3 regions of the Lysinibacillus sp. FSL R5-0849 genome follow, and region 1 is predicted to be linked to each of the others. Evidence: riboswitches for the same ligand, from Rfam matches in the RefSeq annotation. Region 1 holds a riboswitch; each other region holds the start of a gene.

What was found. A riboswitch is a leader RNA that binds a small molecule or an ion and turns the genes downstream of it on or off. The one in region 1 is predicted to bind cobalamin.
Region 2: it holds a riboswitch for cobalamin, as region 1 does, so the genes downstream of both, mmgD (citrate synthase) here and MKY80_RS02520 (ABC transporter substrate-binding protein) in region 1, are expected to answer to the same signal.
Region 3: it holds a riboswitch for cobalamin, as region 1 does, so the genes downstream of both, MKY80_RS14065 ((2Fe-2S) ferredoxin domain-containing protein) here and MKY80_RS02520 (ABC transporter substrate-binding protein) in region 1, are expected to answer to the same signal.

Annotation. Positions count from the first base shown of each region.
Region 1 covers NZ_CP152004.1:515,393-526,574, forward strand. Annotated here, with positions in the region: gene MKY80_RS02475 (PBP1A family penicillin-binding protein) at 1-782, opposite strand, end outside; gene speB (agmatinase) at 1,103-1,975, shown strand; gene MKY80_RS02485 (hypothetical protein) at 2,109-2,384, shown strand; gene yidC (membrane protein insertase YidC) at 2,409-3,041, shown strand; gene MKY80_RS02495 (DUF1934 domain-containing protein) at 3,198-3,629, shown strand; gene argS (arginine--tRNA ligase) at 3,629-5,296, shown strand; gene MKY80_RS02505 (MerR family transcriptional regulator) at 5,516-5,905, shown strand; gene MKY80_RS02510 (long-chain-fatty-acid--CoA ligase) at 5,898-7,400, shown strand; gene MKY80_RS02515 (acyl-CoA dehydrogenase family protein) at 7,402-9,069, shown strand; cobalamin riboswitch at 9,129-9,312, shown strand; gene MKY80_RS02520 (ABC transporter substrate-binding protein) at 9,456-10,427, shown strand; gene MKY80_RS02525 (iron ABC transporter permease) at 10,424-11,182, shown strand, end outside.
Region 2 covers NZ_CP152004.1:2,410,616-2,421,797, reverse strand. Annotated here, with positions in the region: gene MKY80_RS11810 (ABC transporter ATP-binding protein) at 1-710, shown strand, start outside; gene MKY80_RS11805 (dipeptide/oligopeptide/nickel ABC transporter ATP-binding protein) at 713-1,528, shown strand; gene MKY80_RS11800 (NUDIX hydrolase) at 1,576-2,061, opposite strand; cobalamin riboswitch at 2,293-2,488, shown strand; gene mmgD (citrate synthase) at 2,678-3,799, shown strand; gene MKY80_RS11790 (bifunctional 2-methylcitrate dehydratase/aconitate hydratase) at 3,898-5,331, shown strand; gene prpB (methylisocitrate lyase) at 5,374-6,288, shown strand; gene MKY80_RS11780 (acyl-CoA dehydrogenase family protein) at 6,334-7,992, shown strand; gene MKY80_RS11775 (enoyl-CoA hydratase-related protein) at 8,003-8,788, shown strand; gene MKY80_RS11770 (enoyl-CoA hydratase/isomerase family protein) at 8,803-9,861, shown strand; gene MKY80_RS11765 (YitT family protein) at 9,978-10,610, opposite strand; gene MKY80_RS11760 (GNAT family N-acetyltransferase) at 10,733-11,182, shown strand, end outside.
Region 3 covers NZ_CP152004.1:2,862,351-2,873,532, forward strand. Annotated here, with positions in the region: gene MKY80_RS14045 (precorrin-8X methylmutase) at 1-374, opposite strand, end outside; gene cobK (precorrin-6A reductase) at 387-1,148, opposite strand; gene MKY80_RS14055 (sirohydrochlorin chelatase) at 1,145-2,068, opposite strand; gene cobJ (precorrin-3B C(17)-methyltransferase) at 2,083-3,750, opposite strand; gene MKY80_RS14065 ((2Fe-2S) ferredoxin domain-containing protein) at 3,755-4,126, opposite strand; cobalamin riboswitch at 4,270-4,452, opposite strand; cobalamin riboswitch at 4,714-4,899, shown strand; gene MKY80_RS14070 (energy-coupling factor ABC transporter permease) at 5,043-5,789, shown strand; gene MKY80_RS14075 (energy-coupling factor ABC transporter substrate-binding protein) at 5,791-6,063, shown strand; gene cbiQ (cobalt ECF transporter T component CbiQ) at 6,069-6,842, shown strand; gene MKY80_RS14085 (ATP-binding cassette domain-containing protein) at 6,839-7,687, shown strand; gene MKY80_RS14090 (S8 family peptidase) at 7,826-11,182, shown strand, end outside.

The DNA.
Region 1 (11,182 bases):
TCATTTTTCAATACAAGTTGTTCATTTTCTGCACGTGTTTTTTCTTCTTGTGAAATAGCTCCTTGATCTGCCATAAGCTTTAAAATAACATGTTGGCGATTTGTAGCTTTGTCCAAATTAGCAATTGGCGAATAGATACTTGGACCCTTTGGTACACCGGTTAACATGGCTGCCTCTGCTAGCGTTAAATCACGAGCAGACTTGCCAAAGTAAAATCGACTGGCCGCTTCAACCCCGTACATGCCATGACCGTAATAAACCGTATTTAAATAACCTTCTAATATTTCATCCTTATCATAAAAAACTTCTAATCTATAAGCATACAGAGCTTCATTTAATTTACGTGTCCAAGATTTCTCATGAGAAAGATAAAGGTTACGAGCATATTGCTGGGTAATTGTACTAGCTCCTTGTACCTTTCCTCCAGCTTTAATATCCACTAAAATCGCACCAGCAATACGTGAATAGTCAAAGCCACCATGTTTATAAAAATCTTTATCTTCAACAGCTACTACTGCTTCTTTTAAAAAAGGTGACATCTCATCGAGACCAACCCAATAACGTCTCTGATTTGTAAAGTGGTCTCCAATTTGGTTCTCATTTTCATCTAAGAAAATTGAGGCTTTCGGTACGGTTAAAGGCGGTGCACCAGCCACTTGAACATAGATGCGTAGTGCTACAAATGCTACGACAATTGCAGTTGCAAAGGCGACAAAATAAGTAAGTGATTTCCGTGTGCGCTTTACACGCTTTTGCTTTCGATGATAGCTTTTTCGTTTCATCCGACTTTCACCTCGTTTTCTCACAACTTCGAACTTAACGTTAGTATGTGTTCGAACATTCATCTTTAATCGAAATTCTACCTAAAAACTATTGCACTTTATTCAAAAACATCTATACTTTTTTTGTACTACTTGAAACGCTGGCATTCGACAAGAAAATCATACTTTGTAGATTTTAATCGAAATTTGCTAGAGGTTCCAATAATGTATACGAGGATAAAAGGATACAGGTTTCATTACAATCCTGTAAGCCATCATAGTCGGACTTTAAGATAAGTTGTTTTTCAAAATAATATTTTATTTATAACGGAGGTCTAGCAATGAGATTTGATGAAGCGTATTCAGGAAATGTATTTATAAAAAGTCATCCTACATATGAGGATGCTCAGGCAGTTATTTATGGTATGCCGATGGATTGGACAGTTAGTTACCGTCCAGGTTCACGATTCGGCCCACAACGTATCCGTGAGGTATCTATCGGTCTTGAAGAGTACAGCCCATATTTAGATCGTGAGCTTGAGGAAGTAAAGTATTTTGATGCAGGTGACATTCCACTACCATTTGGGAATGCACAACGTTCATTAGATGAAATTGAAAAATTTATTGAAAAATTACTAGCTGATGGCAAAATCCCTGTTGGTATGGGAGGAGAACATTTAGTGTCTTGGCCTGTCATGAAAGCAGTATCTGCTAAATATGATGACCTAGCTATCATACACTTTGATGCTCACACAGATTTACGAGTAGAGTATGAGGGAGAGCCACTATCACACTCAACACCAATTCGTAAAATTGCCGAACATATCGGACCTAAAAATGTATATTCATTTGGTATTCGTTCAGGAATGAAAGAGGAATTTGAATGGGCGAAGGAAAACGGTATGCATATTTCTAAATTTGAAGTACTAGAGCCGTTAAAGGAAGTTCTTCCAACGCTGGAGGGGCGTAATGTTTACGTAACGATCGATATTGACGTGTTAGATCCAGCTCATGCACCGGGAACTGGCACAGTTGATTGCGGTGGTATTACTGCGAAAGAATTACTAGCTTCCATTCATGCCATTGCAGCAAGCGGCGTAAATGTTGTAGGCTTTGATCTAGTGGAAGTAGCACCTATTTATGACACATCTGAAATGACAGCTAACACAGCTTCTAAGTTATTGCGTGAAATGATTTTAGGCTGGGTAAAATAATTATGATTAGATGGGGGTAGCTATGGCTAGCCCCATTTTTTTTAGTCGTTTCAAAAAAGTAAAGGTATTATTTGACTCAATATTCACAATACGAATATAATTTTTTGTATATAAAAAGGGAAGGAGGGGTATTGTGATTTGGTCTCTTCTCATGAATGATATATTTATTTTTATGAGTACAATGGAATATTTTTGGCTATTGGCTTCGTTCGTTTTAACAGTTCTCTGTGTTAATTTACAGCTATATTTCGCCAATAAATTCATGGTTCAAGACATACAAGATGAAGAAATTGAAGTAGATTATGACATCACTAATACTTGGACTCCACCTTTGCTAACGTGGTTCGTTCTCTGTATAAGAACGTCAGAAAACAATGAGGAAGAAAGTGTGTCTCCTAGTTTGATGTAAACTTTAAAACTAGGAGGAGAATCATTGTTTACTTTTTTAACGCAACCTATTATTTATTTCATTCATTTTATCCATTCTTTTACAGGAAGCTATGCAATAGGTGTTATTAGTATCACGATTGCAGTGAGAGCAATACTTATGCCGCTTTTTATTAAATCGGCCAAGCACCAAAAACATTCAAAAGATTTAATGACATCCATTAAACCTGAACTAGATGAGCTTACTGCTAAATTGAAGAATAGTCATGATGAATCTGAAAAAATAATGGTTCAACAAAAAATACAAGAATTAACTTCAGATTCATTGAAAAGCTCATTATTAGGTTGTTTACCAATCATCATTCAATTGCCTGTGTTATTTTCACTGTACTATGCGATTAAGCTAGATACAGTGATTGCCAGTGAAAATTTCCTTTGGATGAATTTGGGCACAGTGGATATCGGGATTTCAATAATAGCTTGTGTCATCTACTTCATGCAAAGTTGGCTCTCGTTAGATAAAAATCAACCAATAAATATGAAGATTATGATGTTCATTAATCCCATCATGATCCTTATTTTTAGTTTGTTTAATCCAGCGATTATTCCAATATATTGGACAGTAAGTGCTTTATTATTAACGGTTCAGCAATTAATTATTAAAAAATGGTATAGATAAATTGCATAAATCCTCTCTTCATTAGAAGGGAGGATTTTTTTATTGCTCAATTATCCGTAGTAGTTGCGCTCTAGTTGACTTCTATCTTGAAAAAACAATGGCATTCATCCTATAATAAAAAGGTTATAGTAAAAGACTAAAAAGGGAGCGTCCGTTATGGCGAACGAAGTAAGATCGCAAGTAAACATTACGCTCATTTCTACGATTCGCCCAAGTGATGGAGAATCCGAAAGTTATGAAATGCGGCTCAAAGGGCAGCTACTTGAAAAAGCAGGAAGCTTGTATTTGAAATATGATGAGGTGCAGGAGGATAAAACCATCCGCACGACTATGAAGTTAGGCCATGAGAAGGCGCTTATTATGCGTGCTGGTGCTGTCAGTATGCGGTTACCACTGAACATAATTGAACAGCAAAAAGGGCATTATGAAGGTGAGTTTGGCTCCATGCCACTCGTTATCGACACGAAGAAAATGTCATTTACGAACAGGGCAGTAAGCGGAGATTTCCATGTACAGTACGATTTACTAATGGGTGGGCAATCTGTTGGCAATTATACATTAGATATTACATTTACGGAGGTACAATGATGAACGCAGTAGAACAAGTACAACAGGCTATAAAAGCAGCGTTGGCTCAAGCCGTGAAAAAAGCAGGCTTAGTGGAGGCTGACACAGAATTAACAATTCACTTGGAAACACCAAAGGACAAAGCAAATGGTGACTATGCAACAAACATTGCTATGCAATTAACAAAGTTAGCGAAGAAGCCACCTCGTGCAATTGCGGAAGCTATTTTAGAAAATCTGGATACTGAAGGAACAGATATTGAGAAAATTGATATTGCTGGTCCTGGTTTCATGAATATCACAGTGCGTAAAGATTTCCTAACAGGGGTAGTTACACAGGTTATCGAGCAAGGCGCAGACTATGGTCGTTCAAATGCAGGCGCAGGGGAGAAGGTTCAAATAGAGTTCGTTTCGGCTAACCCTACAGGAGATCTTCATTTAGGACATGCGCGTGGGGCATCTGTTGGAGATTCATTATGTAATGTATTAGATATGGCTGGCTACAGTGTCTCTCGTGAGTACTATATTAATGATGCAGGGAACCAAATTAATAACCTTGCAAACTCATTAGAAGCACGTTATAAGCAGGCATTAGGATTGGATGCCGAAATGCCAGAAGACGGCTACCACGGCCCAGATATTATTGAAATTGCTGGCAAGCTAGCAATAGAGCATGGTGATGCAATCCTAACTAAATCAGATGAAGAGCGTTTTGCATTCTTCCGTCAGCATGGTTTAGCGTTAGAATTAGATAAATTAAAAACAGACCTAGCAAACTTCCGTGTAAACTTTGATGTTTGGTATTCTGAAACGTCTCTATATGAAAACGGAAAAATTGAAGTGGCATTAGATAAATTAAAAGCAAATGGTCATGTGTTTGAAGAGGATGGTGCTACTTGGTTCCGCTCAACAACTTTTGGTGATGATAAAGACCGTGTATTAATTAAAAACGATGGTTCGTTCACATATTTAACGCCAGATATCGCCTATCATGAGGATAAAATTGTCCGTGGCTTTGATAAATTAATCAATATTTGGGGAGCAGACCATCACGGCTATATTCCACGTATGAAGGCTGCCATTCAAGCATTAGGCTATGATCGTGATACATTAGAAGTAGAAGTAATTCAAATGGTTCAGCTTTATAAAAACGGTGAAAAATTCAAAATGTCTAAACGTACAGGCAATGCGGTAACAATGCGCGAGCTTGTGGAAGAAGTTGGTTTAGATGCAGTTCGCTACTTCTTCGTAAAAACAGCAGGCGATTCTCATATGGATTTTGACCTTGACCTTGCCGTATCGCAATCTAATGAAAACCCAGTGTATTATGCACAATATGCACATGCACGTATTTCATCAATTTTACGCTCTGCCAATGAACAAGGTTTTGCTGCTACAAGTGAAAACCTAAACCTATTAACAGCTGAAAAGGAAATTGATTTATTGAAAAAAATAGGCGATTTCCCACAAGTGGTAGCTGACGCGGCTAAACATCGTACACCACACCGTATCGCAAATTATATTCAAGAAACAGCGGCTGCTTTCCATAGTTTCTATAATGCAGAAAAAGTATTAGATGCTTCAAACAAAGAGCTAACAGAAGCTCGCTTAGCATTAATTACTGCAGTTCGTACAACAATTGCTAATGCGCTTCGTTTAATCGGCGTGTCAGCACCAGAAAAAATGTAATAGTCTATCTTAGCCCCTAACAGGAAAAGTGTTAGGGGTTTTTTTATGGATAGAAAGCAAGTTAACACATTAAATTATGGTAGTTAGTGATACGAGAGTAATGGCTAATCATTAAAATTTCTGCTTCGAACTATATTTTTCTGTTAATTTCGAAAATTTTGTTGAAGTTTACGTTAACGTCAATGGTATACTGTTGCCAATCAGGAGGGGGAGACGATTATGAAGACGATTCAAGAGGTGGCTAAGGAGTTCGATGTGTCCACACGTACAATTCGTTATTATGAGGAGCTTGGGCTTCTTTGTCCTCAACGTTCATCTACGAATCAACGAACCTTTTCGAAAAAAGAATCTGCGAAGCTCAAGCTTATTTTCAGAGGAAAGCGTTACGGCTTTTCACTGGAGGAGATCAAGGAAATGGTGTTACTTTTTGATTTTGATCGCTCAGGAATTCAGCAATTGGAGCGAACCGTTGAATACGGAGAGCAAAAGATACAGGAGATTGATAGGAAAATAGCTGAGCTTACGCAAATGAGAAATGAATTACAACAAATGCATGGCATGTTTAATGAGAAATTAACGACTTTAAGGGGAGAGATGCACGATGAATAGTTCCGATTTATTAGCACGTAATGCCCGTAAGTATCCAACAAAGGAAGCCGTTATTTGTCATGGTAGAAGAGTGACCTATCATGATTTAGATGAGCAAGTGACCCGTTTTAGTCATGCATTATTAGAACAGGGTGTAAGGCAGGGAGATAAAGTTCTGATTTTTATGCCTAACGTTGTAGAGTTTGTCGTGAGCTATTTTGCTATTCAGCGAATGGGTGCTATTGTCGTCCCAGTCAATGCTAAGTTTACATTACAAGAAGTAGAGTATGTGGCACAGCATGCTGAGGCAAAGGTGATTATTGCACATGAAGCCATTTTTGCGGCAGTCCAGCATATTGCCGTAATCCCGTTAAAAATTAAAACAGGCCAACAAGTAGCAGGCTGGCTTCATTATGAAACAATGATTCAAAGTGCCAGTTCCCAAACGATTGAATGTCAGTTAAACGAAGATGATGCTTCGACCATTTTGTACACATCAGGTACGACTGGGAAACCAAAGGGCGTATTGTTTAGCTATCGTAATATTTTAACGGTTGCACAAATGATTGCAGTTGAAATGGAGGTCAAGCCTGAAAGCCGTATATTGCTAATGATGCCATTAACTCATTCGGCTCCATTGCATTTATTTTTAATGGCAGGTGTATTTGTAGGCTCTACAAATGTGTTAACGCCAACTTTTACACCAGATTTATTAATGGATTCCATTGAACAGGAAAAAACGACTCATTTCTTTGGCGCACCTGTTGCTTATTTATTAACAGCACAGATGCCGAGATTGCAATCAGCTGATTTGTCCTCCATGAAATGGTGGGTATATGGAGGTGCACCTTTATCTGAAAACGAAGTTCGTTTCATTCAACAGTCATTCCGCACAACTAATTTAACATGCGTATATGGATTAACAGAGGCGGGGCCAAGTGGATCATTGCTATTTGGCAAGGAGCATGAAGGAAAGGCTGGGAGTATTGGACAGCGAGCACCTTTAGGTACAGAGATACGTATTGTTAACGACAGTGGCGAAGATGTACCAGCAGGAGAAGTAGGGGAAATCGTTTTATTTGGTGAGGGTAATATGCTTGGCTACTACAGAGATGAAGCGGCAACCAATGCGGCCTTTATAGACAGTTGGTTAAAAACAGGTGATCTAGCTCGTAAGGATGAAGACGGCTTTATTTGGATTGTTGATCGAAAAAAAGATGTGATTATTTCGGGAGGAGTCAATATTTATCCGAAAGAAATTGAAGATTGCCTTTTAAGCTTTGAGGGGATATTTGAAGCGGCAGTGGTTGGTGTTCCACATCCACAATGGGGAGAGACAGTGAAGGCTGTTTATTCCGCTAAACAGGATATTGATGAAGAGGCTCTAAAAGATTATTTAGAGGGGCAGCTTGCTAAGTATAAAATACCGCGAATTTTCGAAAAAGTGGAAGCGCTACCAAGGAATGCGTCAGGCAAAATTTTAAAACAATCTTTGAAAGGACAAGAGGTGAGATAGCATGAAAGTTTTACAACAGGAAATAGCAGGCACAAGCAATTTCTTTACAGATGATGATACGCTTCAAAAAGTGTTGGAAATGATGCTCGATAAAGAATTTTCATCTTATGCGCATCGGGAATTGACGGACTTTGGTGAGCTATGTGCGGGTGCAATAGATGTGAGGGCGAAACATACTGATCGACAAGGAGAGCCTCGCCTTCAAAGGTATAATGCCTATGGCGAAGAGGTTTCAGAGGTATGGGTCAATGACGGCTACAAAAAAACAATTGAGGAGACATATAATACGGGGATTGTTGGCTATGTGCATAAAGATATTCCCCAACTAGGTCACAAAGGGAATTATGTCTATAGTTTTGCGCAAGGTTATTTACTGTCACATGCGGAGCCCGGTTTTTATTGCCCTGTGACGTTAACGATGGCTACTGCCTATTTATTAGACCATTATGCAGAGGAAGGAGTTAAGCAGCGCTTCTTACCGCATGTTTGTGCAACAGGCGATATGGAGCTATATGAGGGAGCGACATTTTTAACAGAGCGACAAGGAGGCTCAGATGTTGGTGCGAATGTAGTAGAAGCAAAACTTGTGGGGAATGAATACCGCCTCTATGGTGAAAAGTATTTCGCCTCCAATGCAGGGATGTGTGGGGTTGCAATGGTATTGGCACGAATAGAGGGTGCACAAGCAGGCTCTAAAGGATTAACTCTATTTGCAGTTCCATGGCGTAATGAAGATGGATCGGCTAACCAACTTCGTATTCGACGACTAAAAGATAAATTAGGTGTGAAAGCCGTTCCATCTGGTGAGGTTGAGTTTGATGGAGCACTCGCTTATGTAGTTGGTGATCAAAATAAAGGGATTTATTATATGCTGGAGGCGCTTAATTTATCAAGAATTTGTAATGCTGTGGCATCCATTGGTATTATGCGCCGTGGCTTCTTAGAGGCGAAGCATTATGTGTCAAATCGATATACCTTTGGTAAACCTTTAACACAGTATCCTATGATCCAGGATACATTGGGTAAATATGCCGCTAAGCTGCATGTAGAAGTAGCCACGATTTTTGATCTTATTCAATTATACGATAAAGTGACAGGTGGTCAGGGAACAGAGCAAGACATCATCATGAACCGTTTATATATTGCCATTATGAAAAAGGAAACGGCAGAGCAGGCGGTCCATTATGCAAGTGAAGCAATTGAGCTACATGGCGGGAATGGCTATATTGAGGACTTTGTAACACCACGCTTACTGAGAGATGCGCAAGTGCTGACGGTATGGGAGGGTACGGCTAATATACTAGCTTTGGAGCTTATTCGCTTAGTGGATAAATACAGGGCACATGAATTGTTTGTTCAAGTGATGAGCAAGCGATTAGAAGTATTAACAGACCATTCATTAGTGAAAATCGTTCAAGAGCAATTGACTAAACTATCGGCAACCTTACAAATTTTTAGTACTCTCGATGAAGCGACAAAAACGTTTGAAGCAAAGGATGTTGCCAAAAAAATGGCTCAATTATATGAAAGTGTCATAGCCGTTGAGTGGGCACAAAAGTTTGGTGGGAAATATGATAAACTAGCGGATGTTTATTTAGAGCAAACTTGGTCATTACGAACGATCGGTGCTCCGATGAAAACCGTACAGTATTTTGCTGAAATCGTCTAATAACCTTTGGAGTCGCCTTGATATAGAGGCGACTTTTTTTAATTTCATGTATAATAAAATCAACTGAATATTATAAAGGTTCTTTACTTAAGTAAAGTGAAAAGGGAAATCGGTGTAATTCCGATGCGGTCCCGCCACTGTAAGTGTGAGTTTTTTCAAATGATGCCACTGAAGATTTCGGGAAGGCTTGAAAAAACGTACTGAGCACAAGCCAGGAGACCTGCCTTTATAGCATAGACATTACAGCCTACGAGGATAGGATGGTGGATTTTGTATCAGTTTTTTGGTGCGATTTTGACCCCTCATCATTCGAAGATGAGGGGTCTTATTTTGATGGAGGAATACTTCTAACACATGAACGCACAAATCAACGAAGGAGGATTCACATGAAGAAATTTTGGAAAATAGGGGTATCGGCATTTTTAACGATAGGGTTGCTAGCAGCTTGTGGACAAGAGGCGCAAAAAGACAATTCCACACCTACAGAAGAGCAAACACAACAAGAAACATCTAAGGCGGAAGAAGCAACATTCCCTATGACTATAACGGATGCTATTGGGAAGGATATTACACTAGAGGCTCCTCCTAAGAAAATAGTGTCACTTATTCCAAGTAATACAGAAATATTGTTTGGCCTAGGTTTAAAGGATGAAATCGTAGGGGTTACAGACAACGACGATTATCCACCAGAGGTAGTTGAAAAGGATAAGGTTGGTGGCATGGAGTACAATATTGAACAAATTATTGCCTTAAAGCCAGATATCGTTTTTGCACATGAATCTAGCATGTCTCTTTCGGAATCAGCCATAGCACAGCTAGAATCTGCGGGCGTGAAAGTATTTGTTGTAAAAAATGCCCAAGATTTTAATGAAACCTATACAACGATTGAACAGCTTGGGCGTGCTACAGGGAAATTACCAGAAGCTGAAAAAATCATTGCTGACATGAAGGCGAAAGTGGAAGAGGTTCAGGGGAAAGTGAAAGACGTTGAACCTAAGAACGTTTTTGTAGAAGCCTCTGATGAACCTAATATTTATACAGCTGGTCAAGGCACATTTATGAACGCAATGCTGGAGATGATCCATGCAAAAAATGTAGCAGCAGACGGTGATAATTGGTATGAAATTGGTGCAGAACAAATTATCACAAAAAATCCAGATGTCATCGTGGTGACATATAGTTATGTACCTGATATTTTAACAAAAATACCAAAGCGTGCTGGTTTCGATACAATTAATGCAGTGAAAAATAATGCTATTGTGCAAGTAGATGAAAGCACAACAAGCCGTCAGGGACCACGTTTAGCGGATGGCCTTGAGGAATTAGCAAAAGCTATCTACCCTGAGGTATTTAAGTGAAAAAAATAGCAACAGCCTATGTATTAACATATACGCTTCTTATCATTAGCATCTGGTGTGGCGTAGCTATAGGCTCTGTTCATATTCCGATAGAAGTGCTGTGGAATCAGTCAGTTGATGAAACAGCTGCCAATATCTTTTGGAAAATTCGGTTGCCCCGTGTGCTTTTAGCGGGGCTAGTAGGAGCTTCTCTCGCCATTGCGGGAGCGGCTTTCCAAGGCTTGCTCAAAAATCCATTAGCAGATCCATATACATTAGGTATTTCATCTGGTGCTTCTGTCGGCGCAGTCATGACAATTTTTTTAAATATTTCTATACCTGTTGTAGGCTTGTATGCCTTACCTACCTTTAGCATGATAGGCGCAATTATTACAATGGTGATTGTGATGAGCTTTGCTAGAGTAGTAGACCGTTCTTTAAAGATGGAAACACTGATTTTAACAGGAGTTATCTTTAGTTCATTTTTAGGATCGTTAATCTCGTTAATGATTGCTTTATCGGGAGAGGAGCTACGCCAAGTAATCGGCTGGCTACTCGGTTCTGTTTCTATGCGTGGTTGGCCATATGTTCAAATGATTATTCCATTTGTCATTGTTGGTTCCCTTATGCTGTGGACTCAGAGACGTGAGCTTAATGTTCTGTTATATGGGGAAGAAAGAGCGAAGCATTTAGGTGTCAATGTAAAGAAAAGTAAGTATTTGATTTTAGTAGGTGGCTCCATGCTAACTGGAGCAGCAGTTGCTGTTTCAGGCACA
Region 2 (11,182 bases), 1.9 Mb from region 1:
CCATTCATTTAACAGCCTATCAAGGCCGAGTGTTAGGAATTATTGGGGAAAGCGGTAGTGGGAAAACGATGCTTTGCCAAGCTATCATGCAAGCCTTGCCGACTAGAGCACAGATCACCAAAGGGCAAATTTTCTACCATCAACAAGATTTATTGAAGGTAACTGCTGCTCAAATGAGAGCTTATCGTGGTAGACATCTTTCCATTATTATGCAAAATCCTTCGACTGCCTTTGACCGTGTTCAAACCATTGAAGGTCATTTTCGTGAATCATTAAAGGCTCATTTTGTTATAACTAAAAATGAAATAAGACAAATTGCTATTGAAAGCATGTCAAAAGTTAATTTACCTAATCCCGAGCGCCTTTTACACTATTATCCATTCCAATTAAGTGGGGGAATGCTACAGCGTGTAATGATTGCTTTGTCACTGGCAATTCAAGCCTCGGTATATATAGCTGATGAACCAACGACAGCTCTTGATACAGTCAATCAAAAGCAGGTATTGACCTTATTTGACCGTATTCGCTTGGAAACACAGGCAGCCATCCTTCTTGTGACACATGATTTAGGCGTTATTGCTGAACTTGCTGATGACGTGGCCGTGATGTATAAGGGGGAAATAATTGAACAAGCGAATGTCTATGATTTTTTTGATGCACCTCAGCATCCTTATACAAAAAAACTATTACAATCCCGAATTATGTTTTAGAGGTGAAAAAATTGAAGCTACTAGAAGTGAGAAATATTGAGAAGAACTATGCACATAGACCGTTCATATTCAAGCGAAGACAGGATGCTCCTGTATTACAGAAAGTATCATTTTCACTTCAGGAGGGGGAATGCTTAGGGATTGTTGGACAAAGTGGCTCAGGAAAAAGCACATTGGGCCGAATTATATTAGGAATGGAAAGGCCAACAGCCGGTGAGATTCTATTTCAAGGGGTTAATCTTTATGATGCCACTAGCCAACAGAAAAAAATGATACGGAGAGATTTACAAGCAGTCTTTCAAAATAGCTATCATTCATTAAATCCAAAGCAGACCATTTTTCAAATTTTAGAGGAACCGTACCTAAATTTCGAGCATTATAGCTCAGCTGAGAGACATTATAAGGTAAAGGAATTACTTGATCATGTAGAGTTAGACAAATCTATTACCGAAAAGTATCCCTCCCAGCTTAGCGGAGGACAACAACAGCGTGTTAACATTGCAAGAGCGCTTGCCTTACACCCAAAATTAATTGTTTTAGATGAAGCCATTAGTAGTTTAGATATGATTTTGCAAAAACATATCATTCAATTACTACAGACACTACAAAAGGATTTGCAACTTGCATACATTTTCATTTCTCATGACCTACAGGCTACACGCTTTATTTCAGATCGCATCCTTGTCATGCAAAATGGTCAGCTAGTAGAGGAAAGTATGAAAGGTGAACCATTTAAGCATTCCGCATCACTTGAGCTATACAACGCGATTTTACCCACTCACCCTCGCGAAAGAATTCACAAGAATACTTTAGAATGAACTGGAATGTCTTTGCGAAGAAAGTCCTTATTAAAATTCTTACATTGTTATTTGGAAAGCTTCGTAAAGGAGCTTTCGAACCCCCATATTTTACCCTCTAGGTTGTATAAGAGAGCGACCGTCCTCTGTTCCATATTATTCGGAAGTTCTTCCTTACTGAAATAAGTGAGGCTTAAGCTCTCACCATCTTTCATTTCCAATACACCCCTTACATGTTTAGCCCTATACAGGTGAATGACTGTATGGATTTCATCGCCATTCGGATAACAGTAGTAATAATCAGGTCCTGAAAAAACACCGATAAAATCAAACTCTGTAGCCACGAGTCCAGTTTCCTCATAAAGTTCACGAGCAGCAACCTGCTCTAATGTTTCGTTTATTTCCATTGAGCCGCCAGGTAATCCCCAATCCAACGTATCTGAACGATGTTGAAAGAGTATCTTCTTATCATCATTAACAACAAGAACTGTCGAACCGACGCTTATAATCGGTCTATTACCGATAAGCTTTCTTAATTCTGTTATATAGCCCATCCCGTCACTCCACGTTTCATCGTTATGCAAAATAATTCGCTTTTTTAAAGTAGACTTCATAAATATAGCTTCATTGGGATTGATTAACAATCTTTTTTTGAGCGAAATAATGCTTAAATATGCAGAATAGTTCGTCAAAAATGAAAAATAGCTTTTTATAATCAGTCTTTTCTGAATTTTACCTATATTGATTGTTTGGAAACCTCTATGTTAAGGTAAAAAGACAAATTGAATATGCTAAATTTTGGTGGTTCAAATGGGTTTGATTCCATTTGATTAAAAGGGAAGTTGGTGTGAGTCCAACACTGTCCCGCAACTGTATGTAGGAGTTCCATAACGTGGCCACTGTTTTGTTCATCAAAACGGGAAGGTGTTATAGGAATGTTGATGATAAGTCAGGAGACCTGCCGCTAAATAAGCATCAATTGACCTACGAGGATAGGGAGGTGTTAGCTACTGTATGGTGATTGTGAATGGATGTAAGTTCACTGTTTTTTGTTCTGTCATACTTTTGTAGATTAACAACTTCTAAAGGGGTAGAAGTTGTTTTTTTGTTGTTCTTTCGAGTTTGAATGGTAACGCTTACAAGAATGATTAAACAAAGGGGTTGTAATTCATGGAGTTAACGTATTCACCAGGTCTTGATGGAGTTATTGCTGCGGAAACAAAACTGTCTTTCTTAGACGTAGTAGGAAGCCAAATTGTTATACGGGGCTATGATTTGATTGAACTATCTCAGCGATATTCCTATTTAGATATTGTCCATTTATTATTGCACGGAAACCTACCAACTACTGAGCAACAAGCTGACTTACAAGATAAATTGAAAGAAAACTATCACGTTCCACAAGAGCTTTTTCAAATTTTCAACTTATTACCAAATGGGACACATGCTATGGACGGCCTTAGAACTGGAATTTCAGCGTTAGCAGGGTATGATCAGCACATCAATGATCGTTCGACTGAAAAGAATGTAACACGAGCATATCGACTTTTAGGCGGAATGCCCAATATCGTTGCGAATAGCTACCGTGTATTAAATGGTCAAGAGGTAGTAGAACCGGATAGTGAGCTTTCATATAGTGCTAATTTTTATTACATGATTACTGGAAGAAAACCAACACCATTAGAAGAGGAAATTTTTGACCAATCACTTGTTTTATATAGTGAACATGAAATGCCGAATTCGACCTTTGCTGCTCGTGTTATTGCCTCCACACAATCCGATCTGTATGGTGCTCTAACTGGTGCTGTCGCATCATTGAAAGGAAATTTGCATGGTGGGGCGAACGAGGCAGTCATGTATATGCTGCTTGAAGCTAAGACAGTGGAAGGCTTTGAAGCGATGCTGAAAAACAAGCTCAAAAATAAAGAGAAAATAATGGGCTTTGGCCATCGTGTCTATATGAAAAAAATGGACCCAAGAGCGCAGATCATGAAAGAAGCTTTGTATAAATTATGCTTGGAGCAAGGGGATGACCGCTTATATCACATGTGTGAAGCTGGTGAAAAAGTGATGGTGGAGGAAAAAGGCTTGTATCCAAATTTAGATTATTATGCTGCGCCAGTGTACTACATGCTGGGCTTACCAATTGAATTATATACGCCTATTTTCTTTGGCTCTCGAACGATTGGTTTATGTGCACATGTGATCGAACAACATGACAATAATCGATTATTTAGACCTCGTGTTCATTATATAGGCGAGCGTCATAACCTTGAAGAATTGTCGGTATAATCAAGTTTTAACAACTCGCCATAGAGCTGATGGACATTCTGACCAATGCCCATCAGCATACTAGTATATCAAATTCATACCTTGAAAGGAAGATATAGATGATTAAAACGAATGAAAAAACGATGACAGACCAGCTTCTTGTTGATATTGCGGATTACGTATTAAACACAAAGATTACGAGCGAAGAAGCTTACGAAACGGCTCGATATGTTTTATTGGATACGTTAGGTTGTGGCATTTTAGCTTTACAATATCCTGAATGTACAAAACTTCTGGGTCCTGTAGTACCAGGTACAGTCGTTCCAAATGGTACTCGTATTCCAGGAACATCCTATGTCCTTGATCCAGTTAAAGGTGCCTTTAATATCGGTTGTATGATCCGTTGGTTGGATTATAACGATACATGGTTGGCGGCAGAATGGGGGCATCCTTCTGATAATCTAGGTGGCATTTTAGCTGTAGCCGATTATTTGAGTCGTGTAGGTGTTGCAGAAGGGCAAGAGCCTCTCCAAATAAAAGACGTTTTAGAAATGATGATACAAGCTCATGAAATACAAGGAATACTTGCACTCGAAAATAGCTTAAATCGTGTTGGCTTAGATCACGTCTTATTTGTCAAAATAGCAACAACAGCTGTAGTAACAAAGGCTTTAGGTGGTACTCATCAAGAAATTGTCAATGCTTTATCAAATGCTTGGATTGATAATTCAAGTTTAAGAACCTATCGACATGCCCCTAATACGGGATCTAGAAAATCATGGGCTGCTGGTGACGCTACAAGCAGGGCGGTACAACTAGCAATGATGGCTGTGAAAGGGGAAATGGGCTATGCAACTGCATTATCTGCACCAGGCTGGGGATTCCAAGATGTGCTCTTTAATAAGCAAGAATTAAAGCTTGCGAGACCACTTGCATCTTATGTTATGGAAAATGTCCTCTTTAAAGTGTCTTACCCTGCAGAATTTCATGCTCAAACGGCTGCAGAATGTGCTGTTCATTTACATCCTGAAGTAAAGAATCGCCTAGCTGAAATTGACCGCATTAACATTACGACGCATGAATCAGCCATACGAATTATCGATAAAGAAGGGCCACTTCACAATCCTGCTGATCGTGATCACTGCCTTCAATATATTACAGCTATTGGTCTTATTTATGGTGACATTACAGCAGATCACTACGAAGATGAGGTGGCTGTAGACCCACGTATTGATGACTTGCGAAATAAAATGGTTGTCGTGGAAAAAAGCCAATATACAATCGACTATTTAGACCCTGATAAACGATCCATTGCGAATGCTGTTCAAGTTTATTACAAAGATGGTACATCATCCGAGCTAATTGAGTGTGAATATCCTTTAGGACATCGTTTCCGCCGTGAGGAAGCATTTCCTCAGATCATTGATAAATTCCAGCAAAACATTAGTACGCATTATTCTCAAAAACAACTCAATACAATAAATGAGGTTTGTGCAAATAAAGAGCTGCTTGAACAAATTGCTGTCCATGAATTTATTAATCTATTTATTTAATTTAGAAGGATTCCGAACGCAATAAAGAGGAGGTTTTTAAAAATGGCGTGGATTGTTCAAGAAGCGAAGACACAAAAACAATTAGCTGAACAATTTAAAGCTCTTATTGCTCGTTCAGCTATTTTGCAAATACCCGGAGCACATGATGCAATGGCAGGTTTAATGGCTAAAAAAGTTGGCTTTGATGCACTGTATCTTTCGGGTGCCGCGTATACAGCGAGTAGAGGCCTGCCAGATTTAGGGATGATTTATTCAAATGAAATAGCTCAGCGTGCTAGTGATATTATTCGGGCTACTAATTTACCTATGCTAGTGGATATTGATACGGGCTTTGGTGGTGTATTAAATGTTGCCCGTACTGCTCGTGAAATGGTAGAGGCAGGGGTCGCTGCCGTACAGCTAGAGGACCAAAATCTTCCTAAAAAATGTGGACATTTAAATGGCAAAACTCTTATTTCAATAGAGGAAATGATACAAAAAATAAAAACGATTAAACAAATAGCCCCTACATTAGTAATTATTGCTCGCACGGATGCAAGGTCTGTTGAAGGCTTAGAGCAGGCTATTCTAAGAGCCAAAGCATATGTTGCTGCTGGGGCAGATGCTATTTTTCCAGAGGCATTACAAACTGACAAGGAGTTTAAACAATTTGCCAATGAGTTAAATGCACCCTTATTAGCCAATATGACTGAATTTGGTCAAACTCCTTATTATACCGCTAAGGAATTTGAAAAAATGGGCTACTCGATGGTCATTTATCCTGTTACGTCTATGAGAGTTGCAGCGAAAGCATACGAGCGTATATTTGAATTAATAAAAAATACTGGAACACAACAAGAAGCAGTTGAGGATATGCAAACAAGAAGCGAATTATATGAAACGATTTCCTACTATCAATTCGAGGATTTAGATCGTGAATTAGCGAAAACCATTTTACCTAAGGAGGAAATAAAGTAGGGGAGCTGAATGGTTTCTCTCCACTTTCTTTCAAGGAGGACTCATATGGATCAACTAGAAGACAAAATGACGATCTTTACACCAGAGGATTTTCATGATGAAGAGGAGCTCATTGCAAAAACTGCTGAGCTCTTCATTAAACAGGATGTCTCACCGAATATTTCATCTATTGAACAGCAACAGTATGAGATCACTCGTCAACTATTTCAAAAAGCAGGTGATCTTGGCTTACTGGCCATTGAAATTCCCGAGGCTTATGGAGGACTCGAGCTCCATAAAACAATTTCCGGTCTTGTAGCAGAGAAAATGGGTTTTGGGGGCTCTTTCAGCGTTTCCTACAATATCCATGCTGGGGTGGGCACATTACCCTATGTCTATTTTGGCAATGAGGAGCAAAAGCTGAGGTACTTACCAAAGCTTGCATCTGGAGAATGGGTTGGTGCCTATGCACTTACAGAGTCCGATGCAGGTTCTGATGCACTGCGCCCCAAAACGAATGCTAGATTAACAGAAGATGGTACAGCATGGATAGTAAACGGAGAAAAGCAATGGATTACGAATGCTCAGCTAGCAGACGTCTTCGTTGTTTTTGCCCAGACGCATAATGGCATGACTGCGTTAATTGTCGAACGCTCCTTTAAAGGGGTATCCGTAGGTCAGGAAGAGGAGAAAATGGGCATTAAAGGCTCTTCAACGGCAACGCTCATTTTAGAAGACGTTATAGTGCCAATCGATCATGTTCTTGGAGAGGTTGGCAAAGGGCATATTGTCGCTATGAACATCTTGAATATGGCACGTCTAAAGCTAGCCTTTTCCAATATAGGAACTGCCAAACAGGCATTTCAATTAGCTGTGAATTACGGAAAGGGACGGAGACAATTTGAACGATCTATCGTTGATTTTACAATGATACAGGAAAAACTTGCTGACATGGCCGTATTGATTTATGGAGCAGAAAGTGCTGCATACCGAACGGCTGGAAAAATGGATGAGGCTATTGCATCAGGAAGTAAGGAAACGATGGTCCAGAAAATATCCGATTTTGCACTCGAATGCGCACTCCATAAAGTACATTGTTCCGAAGCACTTGGAAAAATTGCTGATGAAGCTGTCCAAATACATGGTGGATATGGCTATATGCAAGAATATGATGTGGAACGTTTGTATCGGGACGCAAGAATTAGTCGTATTTTCGAAGGTACAAATGAAATCAATCGCCTCACATTGGCTAAAATGCTGTGGAAAAAAAATGTACAAACAACTGCAATTGCAGATGATTTTATTCACTGTCAACCATTAGAAAAAAATCACCATTATATCCTTCTCTCCAAGCATTTGATGCAACTAGCAATTACAGTCATTACGAATGCACAGATTCAACTCGAGCAGGAGCAAGAATTTATGCGTTTGTTGGCGGATATAGCCACGGAAAGCTATGTCATGGAATCAGCTTGGCTGAGGTCGAAAAAAGCTGTACATGAGCAAACAAAACAATTGATGACAGACATATTATGCCAAGAGGGTTACCGAAAAATAGAAGAAAGTGCGATTACTATAATTACGGCTGCTGAAAGCAGTGAGCAAAAACGAGTAAGCTTGCTAAATAATATTCGACAGTTAAATATTCCACTACAGCAAAATCTATTTATGAAAAAAAGGGCACTTGCGAGAACATTCATTGACAACCCAAAAATGATTAGTTAGGAGGAGCAACATGATGGATACATTGGCAAACGTTACGAAAGAGGGGTCTATTTCTATTATTCATTTAGATCATCCACCTGCAAACACTTTGTCATCAGCCTCTATTGAAAACCTGCGTCGTATTTTCCAAGAGCTAGCGGAGGATGAAGATACAAGTGCCATTATTATTACAGGCACTGGCCGATTTTTTGTCGCTGGGGCTGATATAAAGGAGTTTGTTTCAGCCTTTGGCCAACAGGACAAAGCATTACAAATGGCTCAAGCAGGGCAAGCGCTATGCGATGAAGTAGAAGCCATGAAGAAACCAGTTATTGCGGCCATTAATGGACCGGCCCTTGGAGGAGGACTCGAACTAGCGTTAGGATGTCATTTCCGAATTGCTTCGAATCAAGCCATTCTCGGCTTACCAGAATTAAAGCTTGGGCTACTCCCTACATTCGGGGGGACTCAACGACTTAGCAGAATAACAAATCAAGCAACGGCGCTCCAATTAATTTTAACAAGTAAACAATTGAGTGCAGACGAGGCATTACAGCTCGGTATTATCCAACTCGTAACAGAACCTGAGGGACTTTTGATGACGGCTAAGACTGTTGCGCAGTCTTTTGTTGAGGGTAAAAGTATGACAAGTGTCTCTCGTACAATTGAATGTGTAATTCAAAGCACGAAGGCTAATTTACAACAAGGACTAGAGCTTGAACGAACGCGTTTTGCTGAGCTATTGTTAACAAATGATGCTAAAGAAGGTGTGCAGGCATTTATTGAAAAAAGACAGCCACACTTTAAACATTGTTAAAGGAGGGTTCCAACATGGCAAACGAAGTATTATTTTCGGTCGAAGATGGAGGTGCGGCAATCATTACATTGAATCGCCCTAAAGCTTTAAATTCTCTTTCCACTGACATGCTTAACCCCATTAGAGAAAAATTAAAAGAATGGGAAGCGAATGATGAAATACGTCTTATTCTACTACAAGGGGCAGGGGAGAAGGGATTTTGCGCTGGGGGTGACATCAAAACACTTTATCAAGCACAATCCAGTCAAGATGCATTACAAGGGGCTGAAAACTTTTTCGAAGTAGAATATGAAGTGGATTTGGTGATCTATCATTATCCTAAACCCATTATTGCTTGTCTTGATGGCATTGTCATGGGAGGTGGAGTCGGTTTAACCTATGGAGCAAGCCACCGAATCGTTACAGAGCGTACAAAATGGGCGATGCCGGAAATGAATATTGGCTTTTTTCCAGATGTTGGAGCGGGCTATTTCTTAAACAAAGCGCCAGGTTTTATTGGTTACTACCTAGCATTAACTGCATCCACTATTAAAGCAGCAGACGTCCTTTTTGCTAATGGTGCAGATCATTATATGACGAGTGATAAGCTATTTGATTTCCTTCAAAGTGTAAAACAGACGGACTGGCATTCTAACAATATAAACTCAATCTTAAACCAACTAATAAAGAAATATTCTAGTAAGCCAGCCGCGAACAGTGAACTTGAGAAGCTTCAAACAGTAATAAACCATCATTTTTCAAGAAATACAATAGAGGAAATCATACAATCCCTAGACTATGACCCAAGCGAATTTGCTCGTGACACGAAGCACTTGCTTCTATCGAAATCACCCTCCTCTTTAAAAATTACGTTACAGCAGCTCATTGACGCTCGTGAAAAAACAGTAGAAGAATGCTTTAAGACCGATTTCATTTTGGCAAGGAATTTTTTAAGACATAGGGATTTCTATGAAGGTGTACGCTCCGTCGTCATTGATAAGGATCGAAATCCTCATTATACCTATCAATCATTAGAAGAATTTACCGAAGAGGATAAGAAAAGGTTTTTTCAAGAAAACAGTGTAACATTATAGATTTCGTTTAAAAATCCTGTTAGTAGCAGGATTTTTTTATGGAAGAAATGGGGGACTGCCAGCTACTAGGCAAAAAAACTTTATCAAATGACATCCCCCCATTCAAAACAAGAATACTAGCTTTTGAGCTCTTCATTTTGAGATTGAGTAGAGCGGTGTAGGATGTTATCTAGTATTCTACCAGTAATCGGCATAAAGAGATGGAGGATGAACCCTCCAAAACAAACCGTTATGATTGTGCCAAAGCCAATTGGGCCTTTCACTATTAACGCTAGCACTAAAAACAGGATATAAATAGTCGTTCTTGCAAAAAAGATGCTCCTTTTCGTTAGCTCTTTAATTATTAATGTTAATCGGTCAACAGGAATCGGTGCAAAATTCGTATGTAAATAGGTGGCAGTCCCTAACCCAATCACAACTAAACCAACACCAAAACAAACAACTTGATTATACCAAGCTACAGGTGTTAACTGATTGTGTAACAAAAATAACCACAAATCAATCCCAATTCCCGTAATAAAAGCAGTAATAAAGCCCAAAAATTCGGGCCTTTGTTTAGTTAGTATGGAATTACAGCCTATTAAAATAATGGCCAATATAATTTCCCAGCTACCAACTGTCAGCCCTATATTTTTAGATAGTCCTACTAAAAGAGCATCGAAGGGGGAAGTACCTAGATTGGATCGAATAGTTAAAGAAATGCCCAGCGTTAAGATGAAAATGCCTATGACATAAAAAACATATTTCACTTTTACAACCTCCATTCATATTTTTATTGCATATACAACAAAAATAAGTTACATTCAATATATACTCTTTTTGTTGCATTTGCAACATAAAATCTATAAAGAGTTTTAAAGGAGTGTAATCAATGTCAATCAAATTAGCAAAATGTAGCTTAGGTGATTTAAAAAAACTCCAAGAGGTGAGTATTGAAACATTTAATGATACCTTTAAAGATCAGAATTCACCTGAAAATATGACTGCTTACTTGGAAAAAGCATTTACAGAGTATCGGCTGGAAAAGGAATTATGTAATGAAGCTTCAGAATTCTATTTTATTTATGACAATGATGTCATTGCAGGTTACTTAAAGGTGAATGTCAATGATGCCCAATCTGAACAAATGGGGAACGAGTCCCTTGAAATTGAGCGTATTTATATTCGACAGTCATTTCAAGGAAGAGGTCTTGGCAAATATCTTATGAACAAGGCTATCGAATTAGCTGAAGCCCAAAATAAAAGTAGCATCTGGTTAGGGGTTTGGGATAAAAATGACAATGCTATAGCCTTTTATAAAAAAATAGGCTTTGTTCAAACT
Region 3 (11,182 bases), 2.3 Mb from region 1:
GATATAATGGCACGCGTTGTATTTTGCTTTTTCGCTTCTACAGATACATCCTCATCCGCAATATAGCAATGTAAATCGCCACCATGTTTTTGGAAACGTTTTTTACCAGAGCCACTTTCAATCATTTGCACATCCGCAATTACATGACGCCCTGCCAGAATAGACTTAACACCTGCTTCAAGTGCTCCTGGTGTAATAATAACGCTACGACCTAGCTCAAAGTCAGCAGATGCATGGATAATACGGCGCACAACCTTCCATTCATCTTCTGAAAAGTCATGCTCCCCCATTTCCTCCGCGATAATCGAGAAACTGTAATCGTAAATTTTATCTGGGTCTACTGTTAATGGTTTGAAATCTGTTTTAAAATCCATTGTTATTGCCTCCTAAAGTGTATGTTGTACAGCCTGTAACACTTCTTCAAAAGTGGAATATTGCTGGCCATATTTAATATTGGGTCTTGCAATAAGAATTGTTTCTATAGAACAAGCAAGGGCTGCCTCTAGCTTCTCGTCTACTGAGCCGACTTTGCCACTTTCTTTGGTAATCATTAAGGTCACTCCATATTGACGGAATAATGCTTCATTTAATTCCTTTGAAAATGGGCCTTGAATGGCTACAATATCTCGCTGTGCCACACCGAGCGCCTCACATTTTTCCATATTGTCAAGTCGTGGGAGCATACGAGCAATGACTCTTGTATTTTCTAAGCCTTGTAAGACTTTCGTAAATGTAGCAAGCGTTTTACTACCTGTTGTCAGCATAATAACACCACGCTTTTCTGCTGCTAACTGAGCTGCTTCCTCATAATCCTTCACGACTGTTATAAGTGGGTGTACATAATGTTCATGAGCACGTTCATAGCGAATATAAGGAACTTGCGCTTTTTCAGCTGCTGCCATGGCATTTTTCGATGCCTCTTCTGCAAATGGATGAGAGGCATCTACCACCAATTGAAAGCCTTGTTCCGATATAATAGTCGCCATTTCTTCCGCTGTAAGTCGCCCTATTAAATGAGGTAAGCCAGCGTCAGCAAGACTAGAGGCTGCCGATTCCGTCACAACGGTGGCAGTTACAGCATGTCCCGTCCTTTGCAGTTCAAGGCCTAGATTCCTTGCATCACTCGTCCCTGCTAACATGAAAATCATTTTACTGGCTCCTCTTCATGATGATGATGGTGATGGTGATCGTGTCCATGATCATGGCCGTGGTCGTGGTGGTGATCATGGTCGTGATCATGATGGTGATGATGATGTGCATGCCCATGAATAGCAGCGTAAGCCCGATATTCTTCAAGATCTTTCATACCTGTTGATGTACCATTCACCGCTTGCTCAATACGTTCTAATAGAACATTTTGTAAACGTTCATGGTAGCCAAAGTAGTTGGCAATTTGAATCTCACATGCTGGAAATTGCTCATTGTATTTCTCACACATAACATGCATACGCTCCATTAAAATACCCGTGAATAAAAAGTAAGGAAGCATAATAATTTTTTTAGCACCTAGTTTGACACAGCGTTCAATGCCTTCTTCAACACGTGGGTCCGTTACGCCCATAAAGGCACTTTCTACGTATTTAACAGGTAGTTTTTCCCATAGTAATCGTGTAATTTTATAGAAATCTCCATTTGCATAAGGATCACTACCTCCTCGAGCAATTAATAAAATGGCTGTGTCTTCCTGTTCTTGTTCAGTATCAAATCCAATTTCAACTAAACGATCCTGTAATATCGCAAATATTTCTTCATGAATGCCAATTGTTTGACCATATGTGAATGTGATATTCGGATAATGCTCACGAGCATGCTCGATTTCTGCCGGAATATGTAGCTTAGAATGACCTGCATGAAGTAAAATAATCGGGATGACATGTACCTCTGAAGCACCCTTTTTCACACAGTTTGTAATACCTTCTTCGATGTTAGGAGAAGCAAATTCAAGGAAGCATGTTTCCACTAAATATTGTTCATCAATGCGAGATTTCATTTGCTCGATAAATGTACGCACCTCATCATTTCCTGCTGCTAAACGGCTCCCATGGCCAACAAATAATATAGCTTTCATCTCTTTTCTCCTCACTAGTCGCCGCACGGAGCTGGCTCTATTTTTATTTTGGAAGACATATCTTGATACGTAAAATGCAATATCTTTTTCACCCGCTTGAAGTATTTAAATAGACGCTCGTTTGGATGCGCATTGGCTTTATATTCTTCAATAATATCTGTAATTAAAGGGATTAATTGATCAGGCTCCAAACCTTCTACAACAGGCTGTGCTGCATGAGCCGTACGTCCGACTGGTTTCGCTCCAATAAAGACATCAAATTTACTTTTGCGATAGACAATCCCAATATCATCAAACACGGCTCGATAACAAGCCATTCCACAGCCATTGAAGCCAATATTTAATGTTTTCGGTAATGACATACCGCCAAGCTTTTCTTGAATTTCCTCCGCATATGGAATGGAATCTGCTTTTTCACCGTAGCAAAAATCACAAGCCTTCAACGATAACACATCACCAATTGGTGCTAATAAAAAGCCTACTTCCTGTAATTTCTCAGTGATACGTTCAGGCGTTGTTGTAGGTATTTTTAAATGGATTTGATGATCTGGTGTATATTCCATTGATCCTTCTTCTCCTACTACCTCTGCTAACGTCATCATTTGCTGTGGTGTGAAAAATTTATTAGCCACGCCAGGGCTCACTGCTAATTCAAAAATGGATTCTATTTTTTGTTGTACAAGCTTTGGAGTAACCTTGATAGCACTTGTTCCCTTTACCATTGCAAGTGCCGCTGTAGCCATTTCAAGTGCTGTTTTTTTCGGCTTTGGCATAACGGCTATACTGGGTTTATTCATTCTCCCTGCATTAGGGTCTGCCGCAAAGTCATTTCGTGCTGTTCCTGTCTCTTGATTCATCGCCCATGGCTCATTTTCTTCCCGTAAGCGTTGATGTGGACGTAATGGCTGTTTTTCCTCACCAAGTGTATATTTACGTTGGTAGCCTCGCGGTGTAATCATTTTATTATCATAGAAGAACGTAGATGAGTTTCCGATAATAACTGTTGTCAGCATACCAATATCATGTTCCAGCATTTCTGCCAATGTCGTCATCGTCACTTCCTGACGTTCTCGATAGGCACTTTTTACAAGCCCTACTGGTGTGTCAGGAGAACGATATTCTAAAAGAATTCGTTGCGCTTCGACAATTTGTCTTGTACGGCGACCACTTTTAGGATTGTATAAAGCAATAACAAAATCGGCCATAGCTGCGGCTTCCACACGCTTCGCAATTAAATTCCACGGAGTGAGATGGTCACTCAAACTAATGGTACAAGCATCATGCATAATGGGTGCACCAAGTAAACTAGCACATGAATTGATAGCTGAAATACCTGGGACAATCTCCACTTCAATACCAGTTGCCTCTGTCCAGCCTAGCTCAATTAATACTTCATACACCAATCCCGCCATACCATAAACGCCTGCATCTCCACTCGAAATGACCGAAACAATACTTCCTGCCTCTGCTTGACGAACGGCCTCCTGAGCACGTGACACTTCCTCTGTCATACCTGTACTGACAATGGATTTTGCGCTGACTAAATCTTGAATCAGTTCAACATAGGTTTTATAGCCTATGATCATGTCACTTTGTTGTAAAGCCTCTACTGCACGTGTCGTAATATGCTTAAAGTCTCCAGGTCCAAAGCCTACTACGAAAATTTTCCCTTTTTGCGCCATGTTTTTACCCCTCTTTCACCTTTTCAATCCCTTTAATGGCTGTTGTTTGCGCTGTTCGCTGTAATGTCCCTTCTCGAAGTGTAAAAACATGATCGTTATATAAGGATTCATGATGCAAATCCTGTACAAGTGTTCTAGCATGCTCCGTTGACGGTACACGATACCAATTCCCCTGAGGGTAAGCAATCACAACACAAGCATCCTTGCATCGTCCATTACAGCGCGTTCTTGTCGTATGTATTTCTTTATCTAGTGCGTTACGCTGTATTTCATCTCGTATAGCTTGGGTAATTTCCTCCCCATCCTTGTTCATACAGCTACTGCCATTGCAAATAAAGAGATGTGTTTTCATCCCCTCTAAATTCCACGTTGTCATCTTATATCTCCCCTCATTTGCTTTTGGAAAAAAGAAAAAACCTTTACTCTGCCGAAGAGTAAAGGTTTGTAGAAGCCAAATAAAAACGAATAGATTGAAAGACAGATCCTCGCTTTTGCTTCAACTTCTCCCTCCGAAAAGTTTGCATGCACAATCTGATAAGCAGGTTTCCTGACTTAAGCTTCATTTTACTGTCGCACCTTCCCTAGTTTGCACAGGTGGCATTGCGATTTCATCAGCTATTACAGTAGCGGGGGCTGTATTGGACTTTCACCAATTTCCCTATTATCTCGAGTTCTTCGAGCACTTATCGACGTTTTATATGAAATTTTTAATCGTATACATAATAGAAAACTGTCTTAATCATATCTTATTATTTTAAAATTTCAATATTTCTTTAAAAAATCATGACAAATTTATCAATTTCATAGGAGGGGTGAAAGCTATTAAAAATTTGAATTTGCCTTCTTTAATCCTAAAAAACGTTAGTTATCAGAATTTTCGACATTGATATTCTATTTTTAATTTTTTATAAAAAAAGTATAGCATAATTATGGAAATTCGTGATACACTTTGTCGTGAAATCTCACAACTTACTATTTTTCGGTGTAAAATGCTCGTCATTTTGCTTAAAAGGGAAGCCGGTTTAAGTCCGGCGCGGTCCCGCCACTGTAATAGGGAGCTTTATAGAAAATGTCACTGTCCAATGGATGGGAAGACCTATAAAGTGTTGAACTAGAGCCAGGAGACCTGCCGAACATAAGTGATCGTTTCAGCCTACGAGGATAGGTGTGCGGCTTAGCAGATGAAAATGTTATTTGCTTTTTTAGCTATGCACTTTTCCAACAACGGAAAAGTGCTTTTTTATTACGCACGCTACATTCTAAAAATCTATTTACAGTTTGGAGGAAAAAAATTGAAGCTGTCTTGGTGGAAACTTAGTTATTTTCTATTGGCTTTTTTAATGGTGCCAAAGCGTGCCTTCGCCATGCATATCATGGAAGGTTTTTTACCAATCGAATGGGCTATTTTTTGGTGGGTAATCTCCATCCCATTTATTATTTTAGGATTGCGCTCTATTCGTAAAACAATTGATGAAAACCCTGAAACAAAAATGATTCTGGGGCTGTCCGGTGCGTTTGCCTTTGTCCTATCAGCCTTAAAAATCCCTTCAGTTACAGGGAGCTGCTCACATCCAACAGGAGTAGGTCTCGGAACAGTATTATTTGGACCGTTAGCCATGAGTGTCATCGGGACAATTGTTTTATTATTTCAATCTTTACTTTTAGCTCATGGTGGGATCACAACATTAGGGGCTAATGCATTTTCGATGGCTATTGTAGGACCGTTTATCGCCTACTTTGTATTTAAAGGGGCAAAACAATTGGGGTTATCGTTTTCATTAGCTGTTTTCTTTGCGGCCATGCTTGGGGATTTAGGTACATATGTGGTGACTTCCATTCAATTAGCACTAGCCTTCCCATCTGAAGTTGGAGGCTTTATGGCTTCCTTTACAAAGTTCGCAAGTATTTTTGCCTTAACACAAATCCCATTAGCTGTGAGTGAAGGAATATTAACAGTTATTGTCATGAACTTCTTGAAAAAATATAATATTAGCGAATTAAAATCTTTACGTGTTTTCTCTACAAAGGAGGCGCACTAATATGAAACGAAATTTATTACTTTTAGCAATCGTCGTACTATTGGCGATTATCCCTCTTTTCGTCCAAAAAGGAGCAGAATTTGGAGGAGCCGACGGTGAAGCAGAAGCAGCCATTGGGGAGATCAATGCAGAATATGAGCCATGGTTTGATAGTTTGTGGGAACCACCTAGTGGTGAAATTGAAAGCTTATTATTCGTGCTACAAGCAGCTATTGGTGCTGGTTTTATCGGCTACTTTATTGGCTATATGCGTGGCAAGCATAAAGAAGGTTAAGGATTATGTTACTCATTGATAAGTATGCGTATCTCAATAAGCTAGCGTTCGTTCATCCGCTAGAAAAAATGATATTTTCATTAGGACTACTTTTATTCACGCTTATTATGAGAGATGAACGACTTTCACTCATTACATTTTTTGTAATGAGTGCTTTTATCATTTGGGGCGCGAAAATTCCACTAAACTATTATGCGAAGCTATTATTACTACCTGGTTTTTTCTTATTCACAAGTCTCTTATCAATCATCATTTCGATAGCTCCAGCAGCGCATACATTACCAGCCCATATGGGGGCATTTACGTATATGAACTGGACAATTTTTATTGGGAGAGCCAGTATCGCTACCGCCCAGCAACTATTCTTTATTGTACTTGGCAGTATAAGTTGCTTATATTTTTTAGTTTTAACGACATCTGTACAAGGAATTTGTTATGTGCTTCGACAATGGCGGCTACCTACTTTATTAGTTGAGCTAGTAGAACTCACCTATCGTTTTATTTTTATTTTTTTAGAAAGCATGCAAAAAATTCATTTGGCCCAGCAAGCCCGGCTTGGCTACCACTCACCCATGCAATGGTTACGTTCAGTGTCTATGCTAATTGCCGCGTTGTTTATTGAAATGTTTCAGCGCAGTCGAGAGCTTAATCATGCCATGCTGGCGCGTGGTGGTGAAACGGTTTATTGGCATGAAACGGGCGCCTATAGCAAAAAAAACTGGCTTGGTATAACGGCTATTTTTTTATTCCTCATCGTATACGGAGGGTACTTCTCATGACAGCATTTTATTTTAAACTAAACAACCTGTCATATGCCTATGCAGATGGTACGAAGGCTTTGACAGATATTACATTAAACATTCCAAAAGGGAAAAAAATCGCTATACTCGGTCATAATGGAGCAGGAAAATCCACTTTATTTCAGCACCTTAATGGTATTTTGAAACCAACAGCTGGGACCATTTCATTTGATGGAGAAAAACTTCAATATAATAGAAAGGCATTAAAGGCTCTTCGCCAACAGGTTGGAATCGTCTTTCAAGATGCTGATAATCAGCTTTTTTCAGGAACTGTTAAGCAAGATATAGCCTATGGTCCAATGAATCTAGGATGGCCTACGGAAAAAATTGAAGAAAAAATAGCATGGGCTGTTGCACAAACTGAAGTGACAGAGCTACTAGATAAACCCATCCACTTTTTAAGCGTAGGGCAGAAAAAGCGTGTGGCCATGGCAGGTGTATTAGCGATGGAACCGACTGTCCTTTTATTAGATGAACCAACAGCGGGTCTTGATAGCTATTACGCTACACAAGTTTTTCAATACTTAGCCAAAGTAGAAGACCATGAAAAAACGATTATCCTTGCGACTCACGACATTGCCCTTGCCTATGAATGGGCCGATCAAATTATGGTCATGGAGGCAGGAAAAATTATTTATAATGGTGACCCTGTCGCCTTATTTTATGAAGAAGAATTGCTAAAACGGGCACATCTTGAACGACCATGGGTATTTGACATGGCTTTGGCTCTACAAAAAAAGAAATTATGGCACGAAAATATTTCAATTCCTCGCTCTAAGCATGACTTACTGCAATTGATCGAACAGCTATATGTAGAGGCGTAATGGTATCATCCATAAAAAGTAACGGACAGTTCGTTTTTAAATCGCAGAGAAAAATTTTCCTCATTTGCGAAACTTTTCTAACGTTTAACCGTATTAGTATAGTCGAGACATATTATAGAACATCAAGGAGAGATACAATTGAAAAGTTGGTTTAAAAAATCAGTCGCTGTCGCAGCATCCGCTGCATTAATGGTTCCTGTCGCTTCAGCTTTTGCTGAGGAGACACCACAACAAAGTGCGAAGAACGTATTAGCAAGCAATTCACAACATGCAGGTAAGAATCTTACAAATGAAGACAAATGGATGAGTAAGGATACGATTATTATCAAGCATTCTGGCCTTGATAAAAACGTACATAAAAAAATCGGATCTAAGGTCATCCGCTCCATTCCTTCATTAGGCTATGATGTGATTCAACTTAACAAAGGTGTATCCATAGAAAAAGCCGTCTCTTACTATTTAAAGCAGCAAGGGATTTCAAGTGTATCCCCTAGTTATGTCTATCATTCTTTCAACAAAGAAACTGACCCAAAGAAACAAGATATGTATCATCTAAGCCTCTTGCAAATGGATCAGGCTCTAGCATTAGCTGGGGAACATGACGTAACAGTAGCTGTCATCGATTCTGGTGTTGATTTTAAACATCCCGATCTAAAATCTCAAGTACTCACACCTTATAATGCAGCTGCACCGGCAAATACATCTTATCCAGGTGATCATGGAACACATGTTGCTGGGATTATTGCCGCAGCTAAAGACAATGGCATTGGTGGACATGGAATTAATCCACAAGCGAAGCTACTACCTATTGATGTCTTTAACGGAAAAGAAGGAGCAAATGATTTTATCATTGCACAAGGTATTCTGTACGCCATTGAGCAAGGTGTTGATGTCATTAATATGAGTTTAGGAGGCTATGGTGAATCACCACTTATGCAGGATGCTGTTCAAAAAGCTATTGATAGTGGCATTACGATTGTCGCAGCGGCTGGTAATGAGTCGACGGATGAATATTCCTTCCCTGCTTCCTATGAAGGTGTAATTAGTGTTGGTTCCACGAATGATCGTAATAAGCTATCAAGCTATTCCAATTATGGTCCCTCTGTCGATGTCGTGGCTCCTGGCGAAGACATCTACAGTACTGTACACGATGACAAAAAAGGATCATCTTTTGTTAAGTTTAGTGGTACTTCCATGGCATCTCCCGTAGTGGCAGGCATCGTGTCCCTACTTAAATCAAAGCATCCGAATTTAAAGCCACATGAAATTGAAGCAATTCTTGAAATAACAGCACAAGATTTAGGTAAAAAGGGTTATGATCTTACTTATGGTCATGGGCTTGTCGATCCAGTGAAAGCCTTACAGTTCGATTTAAATAAATTACCTAAACATTATTCTGAATCTAAAGAAGAGCGTATCAAAAATGCCAAAGTTCTTGCTAAAAATACATTAAATATTGAACAAGGTGTTTTCGAACAGCAAGACGAGAAAAAATGGTACAAGGTTGAGCTAGAGGCAAATGAGTATGCTCAGCTAACATTAAAAGGCGCTGATCAATACGACTATGCCTTCGATTTATACTTTTACCCTACTAATGAACAAGGTGAAGTAGAGCCTATTAAAGTTAATGATGTTCGTGTAGGAAAAAAAGAAGGTCACCTTTTTAAAGCAGACCAAAAAGGAACGCTGTTAATTGGTGTGAAAGATCATAATGGTAGTTATAGCTTAAAAGGGAAATCTACTTATATCTTTACAGCACAAACTGCGAAAAACTCGAATTTGCCAATTGATGCTTTAAATAAGTCTTCAATGCAGCCTATTAAAAAATTCCCATATAATACGGCAGGTAAAAACTATACCCTACTGTCCAAAGATCAACAAAAGGATCAAGATTATTTTACGTTTTCAGTAACAAAACCAACAACATTGAAGTTTGATTTATCTGGAATTCCAGGTGTTACTGCCTCTATGGATCTTTACTTAAAAGAGGATTTCAATCCGATCCCACCAGAAGAGATAAAGCAAGCTAAAAAAGAGGAAATTGAAGAAGAGGAAGCCTTCCCTATTCAAAGTTCCTACGGTGCAGCTAAAGGTGAAGCCGTTAGCATGATTATCGATGCTGTTCCAGATCAAGAATACATTTTAAGTGTATCTAATGAAAGTAATAGCGAGTTTTCAATGGAGATGTTTTTCAGTGGTGGCATTGAAAAAGAGGAAACAGTCAGTGAGTCTATGATTCCATACACATTAAAAGGTGAGGTTGTTACACTTCCACCCGATGAGGATGGACTACCTTTAGAGGAAGCCATGTACGACGAAAACATCTCTCTCGACCAATTACCAATAACGCCAAGTACAACAAAAAAGCGAAATGAAATTGAAGGCATGATGAGTATGCTCATGAATTCCTTTACAACGGACAATTTAGAAAATGTTGATCCGATTATTAAGCAAGCTATTCGCTTCAACATTGGTGAGGATCAAAAAGCTTATTTCCAAACAGAATATGATGAGGACTACTTCTTATTTAAAACAAAGGAAGATGCCCTTTATAGTTTTAGCTTTAACAAAGGTGCTGGCCAAATGCCTGCAGGTACTGTCTTTGAATACGATGAAAAAGCAAATGAACTAATTCCTGTTTCGTCCTTAACCAATGATTTGGGCTTACTTTCATTGCTTCTTGGCTCAGCCGGTAATGAAAACGATGCAAAAGTGATGGCATTGAAAAAGGACAAAACATATGTAGTAGCCGTTGTAAATGCTGGGGAACGTTCTATTGAGCCATATACGTTGAAAACAAGTAAAATCGGTGATATTCCAAAAGATTATAATCCTGATAATTATGAAGAAGCAAAAGCTCTAAAAATTCAACCAGGTACAACTTATAAAGATCATCTAATTTACCAAGACGATGAGGATTACTATTATTATAAGCAAAACGGTAATGATGAAGTTATGAGTTTATTAATTTCCTCTGTTCCATTTACCAATGAACAATTAAATCAATTGCCAAAAGAGTTACAGAAGGACTTGAAATTTGCAGGATCGATTATTGAAGATACAAATGGCAATATGAAAATTGACCCTAAAGAAATGGAGACCGCCATTCCATTTGGACTGAGCGATAATATTCTTGAGATACTCCTTGGCATGGTAGGAACGACAGACGTAAATACATCCTTTAAGGCTAAAAAGGATCGAGGTTACTTTATTCAAGTCAATAGCACAGGGCTTGGCCAATTGTCCATTCAGCCCTACACATTGACGATGTTCGACCATAAACGAACAGACGAAGATGCAGATTCCCAATTAGTGAATGGTGTACCAACCAAACCATTAGCCCTTAAGAAAGAAGACGACAAATGGATAGCTACTCAATATTTAAATGCGGGTATACCATTTGGTGATAAGGATTACTTTGAATTTAACAACGTCCAAAAACGTGATATCTTCTTCTCACTTCAAACAGAAAAAGCACTAGATGGTGTGATTCGA